DNA from 2 places in the Variovorax sp. J31P179 genome. Region 1 is predicted to be linked to the other one. Evidence: riboswitches for the same ligand, from Rfam matches in the RefSeq annotation. Region 1 holds a riboswitch; the other holds the start of a gene.
The links. Region 1 has a riboswitch for glycine ahead of gcvT (glycine cleavage system aminomethyltransferase GcvT). Riboswitches for the same ligand answer to the same signal wherever they lie in the genome.
Positions count from the first base shown of each region.

Region 1 (5,854 bases):
GTTGACTTCGATGATTTCGCCGGAGACCGGCATGAAGACGTCGGCCGCGGCCTTGACCGATTCGACGACACCCGCGACCTCGCCCTGGGCAAATTTCTTGCCGACTTCGGGCAGGTCGACGAAGACCACGTCGCCGAGCGCGTCCTGTGCATGCACCGTGATGCCGACGGTGACCAGTGCCGCGTCGGCTTCCTGCCGCACCCACTCGTGGTCCTTGGTGTATTTGATGGTCATGGGGAAAACTCCTTGGAAAAAAGGCTGGCTTGGAGAAATCGGAGAATTTGGAGAAGAGGGGCGTCAGCCGCGGTAGTACCGGGCCGGCACGAAGGGCAGCGTGCTGACTTCCATCGGCACCGGCTTGCCCCGCACCATGGCCTGCAGCCGGGTGCCCGGTTCGGCATAGGCCAGCGCGACGTAGCCCATGGCGACCGGCCGGTCGACGCTGGGGCCCAGCAGGCCGCTGGTGACCTGGCCGATGGGCAGGCCCTCGAAGGATTCCAGCACCGTGCCCTCGCGCACCGGCACGCGCTCCAGCGCGACCAGGCCGACGCGCTGGCGCTTCAGCGTCTCGTGGTCGAGGTGGCCGGCGGTGCCGCTGGCGGCAGTCAGCTGGGCCAGCACCCTGGCCGCGCCCGGAAAACCGCCTTCGCGTGCACCGCCGCTGCGCCGGACCTTCTGGATCGCCCAGCTCAGCGCCGCTTCGACCGGTGTCGTGTTTTCGTCGATGTCGTTGCCGTAGAGGCAGAGGCCGGCCTCGAGCCGCAGCGAATTGCGGGCTCCCAGGCCGATCGGCTGGACCTCGGGCTGGGCCAGCAGCAGCCGGGCCAGCGCTTCGGCGTCCTGGGCCGTGACCGAGATCTCGAAGCCATCTTCGCCGGTGTAGCCGCTGCGCGTGGCGAAGGCCTCGATGCCGCCGATCCGGACCGGGCCGCCGGTCATGAAGACGAAGCGCTCGATGCCCGGCGACAGGCGCGCCAGCACGGCCGCGGCCTGCGGACCCTGGAGCGCGAGCAGCGCGTGGTCGGGCATCGGCTGCACCTGGCAGCGCTGGCCGATCCGGGCCTGGATGTGGGCGATGTCGGCGGCCTTGCAGGCGCCGTTGACGATCACGAACAGCGAGTCGTTGCCTTCGTTGAAGAACATCAGGTCGTCGAGGATGCCGCCCTGGTCGTTCAGCAGCAGGCCGTAGCGCTGCTTGCCCGGCGCCAGGCCGATCACGTCGACCGGCATCAGGCTCTCGAAGGCGGCGGCCGCATCGGGCCCCACCAGGCGCAACTGGCCCATGTGGGAGATGTCGAACAGGCCGGCGGCTGCGCGGGTGTGCTTGTGCTCGGCCATCAGACCGGCGGGGTATTGCACCGGCATGGTGTAGCCCGCGAAGGGCACCATGCGGGCGCCGAGCTCCAGGTGCAGGCCGTGGAGCGGGGTCTTCAGCAGTACGTCGGATGCGGCGGCCAAGGGCGGTTCTCCAAAGGGGCAGTGCTTGTTCCATGACGAGAAGCCATGGGCCACCCCTGCTGTCCGCTTTACCTGAGAGATTCGCCCCACGATCGGGGTTTGCTCCTTCGGTGGGCGGCACGGCACGCCTGGCGTGCCGAACCACCTCTCTCCAGCAAGGAAACGCCCGGACCCGGGCGCCTTGTCAGTCCTTTTGCCTGAGCGTTCGGGCCCTTGTTTGGGGGGACCTGCGCCTTCGGCGGCCCCACCGCGGCGGGACGCTCTCCTGACCGGGGAAGTGTAAGGGAATCGGGAGCCGGCCGGCGACTTCAGTGCACCGGCGATGCCGGAAGCAGTTTCTCGATGCGCTCGCGGATCGCCTCCGCGCGCGGGGCGCCCGCCGCCTGCTCGATCTCGCCGAGCATCGCGCGGGCGGTGACCAGCATCGAATCGCGGTCGCGCGCCTCGCGCAGCGCTTCGCGGAAGCGCTCGGCCAGCACCGGGTCGCGGCGCACGAACATGCGCTCGCAGAGGTCGAACAGGAACATGCGGGTGGTGGCCAGCGAGGGCTTGCCGTCGAAGATGTCGGCCGCGACCGGCGCCGCTTCGATCACTTCGACCGCTTCGACCTGGCGCCCCTGCAGGAAGCCCTCCTGCAGCAGGTGGCGCGCCACCCGGCCGGCTTCCTCGCGGCCGCCGAACAGGGCGCCGAAATCGGTCAGCGAGCGCTGGCCGTCGGCCATCAGCAGCAGGGCGCGCTCGCGCTGCCCCAGCGTGCGGCGGCCGGGCAGGAGTTCGTGGCGCGCCTTGTCGGTCTTGGTGAGGAACATGGGATGCTGCGGCGTTGCGGTGGGCAAGCGCCGCAGCATGGGCCCTGCGCGTGACGGCTTCGTGAAACCGCCCGCGCCGGCGCTACTTGGCGTAGACCAGGTCGCGCAATCCGAGCGAGATGCCGGGCACGTACGTGACCACCATCAGGCAGGCCAGGATCACCAGCACGAAGGGGATCAGGTAGGGAACGATCCGGTCCAGCGAGATGCGCGCCACCGTGCAGGCCGCGAACAGGTTGACGCCGAAGGGCGGGGTGATCATGCCCAGTGCCAGGTTGACCACCATCACCAGCCCGAAGTGCACCGGATCGATGCCGAAGTGCTGCGCCACCGGCGCCAGGATCGGCGCCAGCACGATGATCGCCGCGCTGGTCTCGATGAACATGCCGATCACGAACAGCGCCGCATTGACGCCGAGCAGGAACATCGCTGGCGACTGCAGCACCTCCTGCAGCCAGCGGCCGATCGCGTCGGGCACGCCGGCACGCGTGATCAGGAAGGCGAACAGGCCGGCGTTGGCGATGATGAACATGATCACCGACGAGGACACCACCGACTTGCGCAGCACCGCATAGAGCTCGGCCGGCCGGATCTCGCGATAGATCAGCGTGCCGACGATCAGCGCGTAGAGCACCGCCACCGCCGACGCCTCGGTGGGCGTGAAGATGCCGCCGTAGATGCCGCCGAGGATGATCACCGGCATCAGCAAGGCCCAGCCCGCACGCCAGGTGGCGGTGCCGACGCTGAGCCGGCCTTCGCCATCGTTCTTGCCCAGCCCCTTGAACTTGCAATAGACATAGACGAAGGCCATCAGCGCCAGGCTGATCAGGATGCCCGGGCCGAAACCGGCGATGAACAGCTCGCCGATCGAGACCTCGGCGCTGACGCCGTACAGGATCATCGGGATCGAGGGCGGGATGATCACGCCGAGCTCGGCGCTGGTGGCCTGCAGCGCGGCCGCGTAGCCGACCGGGTAGCCGTGCTTGATGAGCGCCGGGATCAGGATCGCGCCGATGGCGAAGGTGGTCGCCACCGAGGAGCCCGACACCGCGGCGAAGATCATGCAGGTCAGCACGCAGGTCATCGGCAGGCCGCCCTGCACCCCACCCACGAGGCTCTTGGCGAAGTCGACCAGCCGGCGCGAGATGCCGCCGGTTTCCATCAGGTTGCCGGCCAGGATGAAGAAGGGGATGGCGGCGAGGGGAAACTTGTTGATCGCGTTGAACATCTCCTTGACGGAGATCAGCATGTTCGCGTTGGAGGCCTGGATGCCGAGGATCGAAGCCAGCCCGATCGAGACGGCGACGGAGATGGTGAGTGCGAAGCACACCACCATCGTGATGACCATCACCGGCGTCATTGGGCGGTTTCCAGTTCGTTGCGCTGCGGGTCGATCAGGTTGGCGACGATGCCGATCACGCAGAACAGGCCGCCCACGGGGAGCGCCACGTAGGCCCAGAACATCGAGATCGATTCGAGGCCGGCCATCGACTGCACGCTGCCGCGCTGCGCGTAGTCCCAGCCCCACCAGATGATCACCGCGATCAGGGTCAGCGCGGCCAGGCACACCACCCAGTCGAGCACCCGACGGACCTTCGGCGGGCTCCAGCGGTAGAGCACGTCGACGCTGACCATCGCCCCCTGGCGGAAGGCGGTCGGGATGCCCATGAAGACCATCCAGATCAGACTGATGCGGATCAGGATCTCGGACCATTCGGCCGGTTGTTCGAGCACGAAGCGGGTGACGATCTGGAACACGCCGAGCGAGGAGGCGACCACCAGCATGAAGCAGGCGATCGCCATCGCCAGGCCGGTGGTCCAGCGGTCGAGTGCGAGGAAGGCGGATTTCATAGGGGCATCAGGGAATCGAACGAAAAAGCGCCCGCCAGTGAGACTGAGCGGGCGCGCGCTGCCGCGAGCATGTCGCGGCCGCGGATGGCATTACTTGACGTCGCGGATCTTGTCGAGGTTGGCCTTGCCGAACTGCTTCTCGAAGTCGGCGTTGACCGGCGCCAGCGCGGCGACGAACTTGGCCTTGTCGACGTTGTCGATCACGGTCATGCCCTTGGCGCGCAGGTCGGCCACGCCCTTGGCGTCGTCCTCGTCGACACGGGCCCGGTTGGCCTTGATGGCTTCCTTGGCGGCGTCCAGGAAGGCCTGCTTGTCGGCGGCGCTCAGCTTGTCGAAGGCGGCCTTGTTCATCACGAAGATGCAGGGCGAGTAGACGTGGCCGGTCAAGGTGAGGTGCTTCTGCACCTGGTCGAACTTGGCCGAGATGATGACCGGCAGCGGGTTTTCCTGGCCATCGACCGTGCCTTGCTGGAGCGCGGTGAAGACCTCGGGGAAGGCCATCGGCGTGGTGATGATGCCGAAGCCCTTGTAGGCCGCGATGTGCACCGGGTTCTCCATGGTGCGCATCTTCAGGCCCTTCAGGTCTTCGGGCGCCTTGACGTCGCGCTTGCTGTTGGTCATGTGGCGGAAGCCGTTCTCGCCCCAGCCCAGCGCCTTGAAGCCCTTGGCGTCGAACTTGCCCAGCATCTCCTGGCCGATCGGGCCGTCGAGCACGGCGCGCGCATGCGCCTTGTCGCGGAACAGGAAGGGGACGTCGAGGATCTTGGTCTCGGGCACGAAGTTGGGCACCGGGCCGGTCGACGAGAAGGCGAGTTCCTGGGTGCCCAGCTGCACCGCCTCGATCGATTCGCGTTCGCCGCCGAGCGAGCCGTTGTAGAAGGTCTCGACCTTGTAGCGGCCGTTGGTGCGCGCGGCGACTTCCTTTGCGAAGGTGTCGATGGCGACGCCCTGGTGCGAGTTCTGCGAGGTCGAGATGCTGATCTTCATCGTCGTCTGCGCAAGGGCCGCGCTCGCGATGCCAAAGCCGAGGATCAGGCCTGCGGCCAGTTGGCTCAATTTCATGGGGAAGTCTCCTGAGTGGGAAGGTGTGCGGGCTCGCCCGCGAAGCAACCCTCGACTATGCGGCAAATACCGGACTCGCGACGTCGGGACTTTCACGGACATCACATGTTCAGGGCGCCCGCGCCGCGCGGCGGCGCCGCATGAAATGTTCGAGCGCCTCGAACAAGGCCTCGCTCAGAAGCGCCAGCGCAGCGGCGGGCACCGCGCCCGCGACCAGCAGTTCGCGGTCGTTCAGCGCGAGACCGGTCACGATGCGTTCGCCGAAGCCGCCGGCACCGATGAAGGCGGCGATGGTGGCGGTGCCGATCGCGATGGTGGTCGCGGTGCGCACGCCGGCCAGCAAGGTCGGCATGGCCAGCGGCAGCAGCACCGCGCGCAGGTTCTGGCCGCCGGTCATGCCGAGCGCGGTGCCGGCGTCGCGCAGGCCGGTGGGCACCTCGGCCAGGCCGGTCACGGTGTTGCGCATGATCGGCAGCAGCGAATAGAGCGTCAGCGCGATCAGCGCCGGCAAGGTGCCGATCGCGCCGAGCAGAGAGATCAGCACGGCCAGCAGCGCCAGCGAGGGAATGGTCTGCAGCAGCCCGGTCAGGCCCAGGACCAGCGCGCGCAATCGCAGGTGGCCGAACACCGCGACCCCGACCGGCACCGCGATCAGGATCGCGACACCGACCGAG
Region 1 covers NZ_JASZYL010000003.1:230,815-236,668, forward strand. The annotation lists gene gcvH (glycine cleavage system protein GcvH) at 1-234, opposite strand, end outside; gene gcvT (glycine cleavage system aminomethyltransferase GcvT) at 298-1,458, opposite strand; glycine riboswitch at 1,508-1,623, opposite strand; glycine riboswitch at 1,634-1,736, opposite strand; gene QTI17_RS09230 (hypothetical protein) at 1,767-2,267, opposite strand; gene QTI17_RS09235 (TRAP transporter large permease) at 2,350-3,627, opposite strand; gene QTI17_RS09240 (TRAP transporter small permease) at 3,624-4,118, opposite strand; gene QTI17_RS09245 (TRAP transporter substrate-binding protein) at 4,209-5,180, opposite strand; gene QTI17_RS09250 (ABC transporter permease/substrate-binding protein) at 5,290-5,854, opposite strand, start outside.

Region 2 (5,081 bases), on a different contig from region 1:
TCGCGGACATGGAAGGCGAGATGGAAGATGGACATGTGTCTTTCTGTGTCTGTTTGGGCATTGTCCACAAGCCGGGCCCTCATGGCGAGTGCCGGATGCAGCCGGGCACCCCAAAAGCCCTGACGCTTGGAGTAAGCTGCCCGGACAACAAACACAGACCCGGAGCACGCCATGAGCGACGCCAGCAAGCCCTTCGCCTTCAGTCAGTTCGTTCCGGGCTTCGACTTCCTCAAGAATCTGACGGGCGGCGCCAGCGCTTCGCCCGGCGCCGTGCCCGGCCTGCCGAGCCTGTCGAGCTGGGTGGCGCCGACGCTGAGCGTCGAAGAGGTCGACAAGCGCATCCAGGAGCTCAAGACCGTGCAGTATTGGCTCGAGCAGAACGGCCACGCGCTGAAGGCGACCATCCAGGCGCTCGAGGTGCAGAAGATGACGCTCTCGACCTTGCGCGGCATGAACGTCCGCATGGAAGACCTCGCCAACGCCTTCACCCGGCCGACCCCGACCGCCGCGCCCGAACCCGAACCCGAACCCGAACCCGAAGCGCAGCCGGAGGCCGAAGAGTCACCGGCGCCGAAGCGCGCCAAGGCCGCCGCCGCCCAGGACTCGGCTGGCGTCGTCGATCCGGTCCAGTGGTGGGGTGCGTTGACCCAGCAGTTCCAGCAGATCGCCAGTTCGGCGCTGCAGGAAGCCTCCCAGCTCAAGATGCCGGTGATGCCGCAGCCGCTGGGCGATCACGCGGGCTCTGGCGCAGCGTCCGCAACGGCCCGGGCCGCCGAGAGGCCGGCCGCCGCCGCCAAGAAGGCGCCGGCCACGCGCCGCGGCGCCAGCGCGTCCGCCAAGCGACCTGCGCCGGCGCGCAAGCGCGCGGGCTGAAAGGCCAGCCATGAAGCTGTTTCCGAGCGGGCACGCCACCCATCCGCAATGGCGCATGGCGGCCGGCCTGGTGCTGGCGCAGCTGCGGGCGCAGATGGCGCTGCCGGACTACGCCCGCGCGCCGTCGCTGGGCCTGCTCTACATCACCGACCACTACGGGGAAGATGCCCAGGAGATCCTCGATCACCTGGGCGCCGAGCTGCCCGAGATCACCGACTGGACCGGGACGGTGGGCGTCGGCGTGGCCGCCAACAACGCCGAGTACTTCGACGAGCCGGCGCTCAGCGTGATGCTGTGCGAGCTGCCGAGCGACCAGTACCGGGTGTTTTCCGGCGTGGCGCCGCTGGCCAGCTCCGAAATGAGCGGCTTCGCGGCCCACACGGCACTGGTCCATGCCGACCCGCGGACACCCGAACTCGGCGAACTGATCGCCGAGATGGCGGACCGCACCGACACCGGTTATTTGTTCGGCGGCCTGTCCTCCGGGCGGGTCGGCTCGCTGCAGTTCGCGATCGGCGGCAATGGCAACATCCGCGGCCATGGCGCGGTCGGCGGCGTGTTCTCGGGCGGCCTGTCGGGCGTGGTGTTCGGCGAGGGCGTACGCCTGGTCTCGCGCGTGACCCAGGGCTGCCAGCCGGTCTCGCGCGAACGCGAGATCACCGAGGCCGACGGCAACCTGTTGCTGGCGCTCGATGGCCAGCCCGCGCTCGACGTGCTGCTGGCCGACCTGCGGGTCTCGCTCGATGCCCCCGAGCAGGCGATCGACGCGGTCCGCGCGACCCTGGTCGGACTGGTCGAGGCCGGCAGCGACGGCGTCCGGCGCACCGGCGATCTCGGCGCCGACGTCCGGGTGCGCCACATCATCGGCCTCGACCCGACGCGTCGCGGCGTGGCGATCGCCGACAACGCCGAGGCCGGGATGCGCCTGAGCTTCTGCCGCCGCAACGCGCAGGCCGCGCGGGCCGACCTGATGCGCGTCTGCGCGGAGATCCGCGAGGAGCTGGAGCCGCAGGAGCAGACGCTCGCCACCGCGCGCGAAGTCGCGGCCGGCGAGGCCGAGGCCGCGCCGCATCCGGCGCGCCGCATCGCGGGCGCCATCTACGTCAGCTGTTCGGGCCGCGGCGGCCCGCATTTCGGCGCGCCCGGTGCCGAGCTGCAGATCGTGCGCCATGCCCTCGGCGACGTCCCGCTGGTCGGCTTTTTCGCCGCCGGCGAGATCGCCCGCAATCACCTCTACGGCTACACCGGCGTGCTGACCGTCTTCACCGCGGGGGATTGAGCCCCCACGCTCGCCACTTCGTGTGCTTCGCTGCCCCACGAGGGGGCCGCAGGCCGCCTTGGGGCGGCCCGGCGCCGGCCTGAGCCGCCTTGAGGCCCGGTGAACGCGAAGTCGACTTCCGGCTTCAGCCCGCTCACGATCCGCGCGATCGACTTGCCCGAGCCGCAGGCGTGGGTCCAGCCCAGCGTGCCGTGGCCGGTGTTCAGGAACAGGTTCGGCAGCCGGGTGGCGCCGATCAGCGGCACGTTGCTCGGCGTCGCCGGGCGCAGTCCGGTCCAGAACTGTGCCTGGGATGCGTCGCCGGCACCGGGGAACAATTGCTCGACGCGCCGCACGATGGCCTCGCAGCGCACCCGGTTCAGGTCGCGGTCGTAGCCGTTGAGCTCGGCGGTGCCGGCGATCCGCAGCCGGTCGCCGCTGGCGGAGGTGTAGCGCGAGAACACCAGCTTGAACTCGTCGTCGGTCAGCGAGACCTGGTGCGCCCTGGACGCGTCCTTGACCGGCATCGTGACCGAATAGCCCTTGGCCGGGTAAATCGGCAGCCGGATGCCCAGCGGCGCCGCATAGAGCGGGCTCAGCGAGCCCATCGCCAGCACGAAGGCATCGCCGCGGATGCGCTGGAAGCGGCCCTCGCTGTCCGTCGCCTCGACATGGTCGATGGCGCCGCCGGCCTCGCGCAGCGCGGTCACCGTGTGGCTCATGAGAAAGCGCACGCCGGCCGTCTCGGCCAGCTTGACCAGCTCGCGCGCGAAGCGGTTGGCATCGCCCGATTCGTCTTCCGCCGTGTAGGTCGCACCGGCCAGCTGCGGGCGGATGTGGGCCAGCGCGGGCTCGAGCTTCACCGCCTCGTCGGCCGAAATCACGCGCCGGTCGCAGCCGAGCGCGCGCATCTGCTCGGCTGGCGCCAGCGCGGCGTCGAACTCCTTTTGCGTCGTGTAGAAGTGCAGGATGCCCTGGGTGCGCTGGTCGTAGGCCAGGCCGGTGTCGCGCCGCAGCTGCTGCAGCGTGTCGCGGCTGTACGTACCCAGGCGCACGATCTGCTCGATGTTGTGGCGCGTGCGTGCCGGCGTGCATTCGCGCAGGAACTGCAGGCCCCAGAGCCACTGGCGCATGTCGGCGCGGATGCGGAACAGCAGGGGGGCGTCTTCCTTGCCCAGCCATTGCAGCACCTTGAGCGGCGCGCCCGGATTGGCCCAGGGCTCGGCATGGCTGACCGAAATCTGGCCGCCGTTGGCGAAGCTGGTTTCCGCCGCCGGCGTGGCCTGGCGGTCGATGACGGTCACTTCGTGGCCGAGTTGCTGGAGGTAGTAGGCCGAGGTCACGCCGAGCAGGCCGGCGCCAAGAACGATCACGCGCATATCGAGAACCCTTGAAGGTTGCAGCGCTCGGACGCGACGGTTCGGATTGCCGACGGGAACGAAGGCAACCGGACCGGAAGTCCGAGTTGCCGCTCCCCCTGTCCTCGGTACCTGAGAGATTCACCCGCTGCGCCCGCAGCGGGTTTGCTCCTTCGGTGCATCACGCGCGGGCGCGATGGCTCTCCAGACGGCTTTGACAGTTGGTGCAGTACAGGCCCATCACGTGGGCCGACCTGAGCGTTTATGGGAGTTTGCGCCTTCGGTGGGGCCCGTGGGCCCGCTCTCCTGCAGTGGGCGGATTCTAAGGGCGCCGGAACGCGAAGTCGAGTTCGGGCCGCAGGCCGCTGACGATGCGCGCGATCGACTTGCCGGCGCCGCAGGCGTGGATCCAGGTGCGGGTGCCGGGCGCGGTGTTCAGGAACAGGTTGGGCAGCCGGGTCTTGCCGATCATCGGCAGCCGGTTGGTGCTGACCGCGTGCATCGCCGTGTCGAAGCTGGCCCGGCTGGCGTCGGCCACGCCGGGCAGCAGCATCTCGGTGCGGCGCACGATCGCCTGGAAGCGGTCGGAGTCGGGTTCGGCCTCCTCGTCGAGTCCGGCCATCACGATCGCGTGGATCCGCAGCTGGTCGCCGGCCGGGGTTTCGATCCGCACGATGCGCAGCTTGCCCTGGCGGTCGCGCAGCGCGATGCGCGGCGCCATGGCGGGATCCAGGATCGGCATCGTGACGATGTATTCGCGCACGAAGCGCAGCGGCATGTCGATGCCGAGCTCTTCCGCGTGCGGCACGCTGGCCGCGCCCAGCGCCAGCACGTAGGCCTGGCCGCGCAAGGTGGTGGACCGGCCGGCGCCATCGAGCAACTCGACATGGTCGATGCGGCCGTCCTGCTCCTTGAGCGCGACCACCGTGTGGCGGGTCAGGAAGCGCACCCCGGCGGCGCGGCACAGGAAGACCAGGCCGGCGGCGAACTGGGCCGGGTCGCGCGCCGGATCCTCTTGCGCGTAGGTGGCCCCGACCAGTTTGCTGCGCATGGCCGCCAGCGCCGGTTCCAGGCCGATGGCCTCGTCGACCGACAGCAGCCGCTCCTCGCAGCCCAGCCCCGACCAGTGGGTGGCGTTCGCCATCCGGGTCCGAAAGGCCTCGGGGTCGGTGAACAGGTTCATGAGGCCGGCCGTGCGGGCGCCGTGCGGCACGCCGGTTTCGTCGCCCAGGGCGCGCGCGCTCTTGCGGCTGTAGGCGGCCAGGCGCACCAGGTGATCGAGCGGATCTCGCTTCGGCGGCGTGCCCACGGCGCGGTCGATCAGGCGCGCAAAGCCGCGGCGGATGCGGCTGCGCAGTGTCGAGAGCTTCTTGCCGCGCCGCTTCGGCGGCGCGGTCGCAGTCGCTGCGCCGGGACGGGCGGCAGCGACGCCGCGCGCCTTGGCCGCTGGTGTTGCGTGCCGATCCACCACGATCACTTCGTGGCCCAGCTGTTGCAGGTAATAGGCCGAAGTCACGCCGAGCAAGCCGGCGCCAAGTACAACCACGCGCATGTCCGAATCCTTGTGGGAGGGCATGAACGGCGGGCGTTAG
Region 2 covers NZ_JASZYL010000005.1:500,213-505,293, reverse strand. The annotation lists gene QTI17_RS16285 (VOC family protein) at 1-35, opposite strand, end outside; gene QTI17_RS16280 (PhaM family polyhydroxyalkanoate granule multifunctional regulatory protein) at 172-873, shown strand; gene QTI17_RS16275 (FIST signal transduction protein) at 884-2,152, shown strand; gene QTI17_RS16270 (D-amino acid dehydrogenase) at 2,113-3,510, opposite strand; glycine riboswitch at 3,599-3,707, opposite strand; glycine riboswitch at 3,723-3,808, opposite strand; gene QTI17_RS16265 (FAD-dependent oxidoreductase) at 3,812-5,041, opposite strand.
Region 2: another riboswitch for glycine. It lies ahead of QTI17_RS16270 (D-amino acid dehydrogenase); the one in region 1 lies ahead of gcvT (glycine cleavage system aminomethyltransferase GcvT).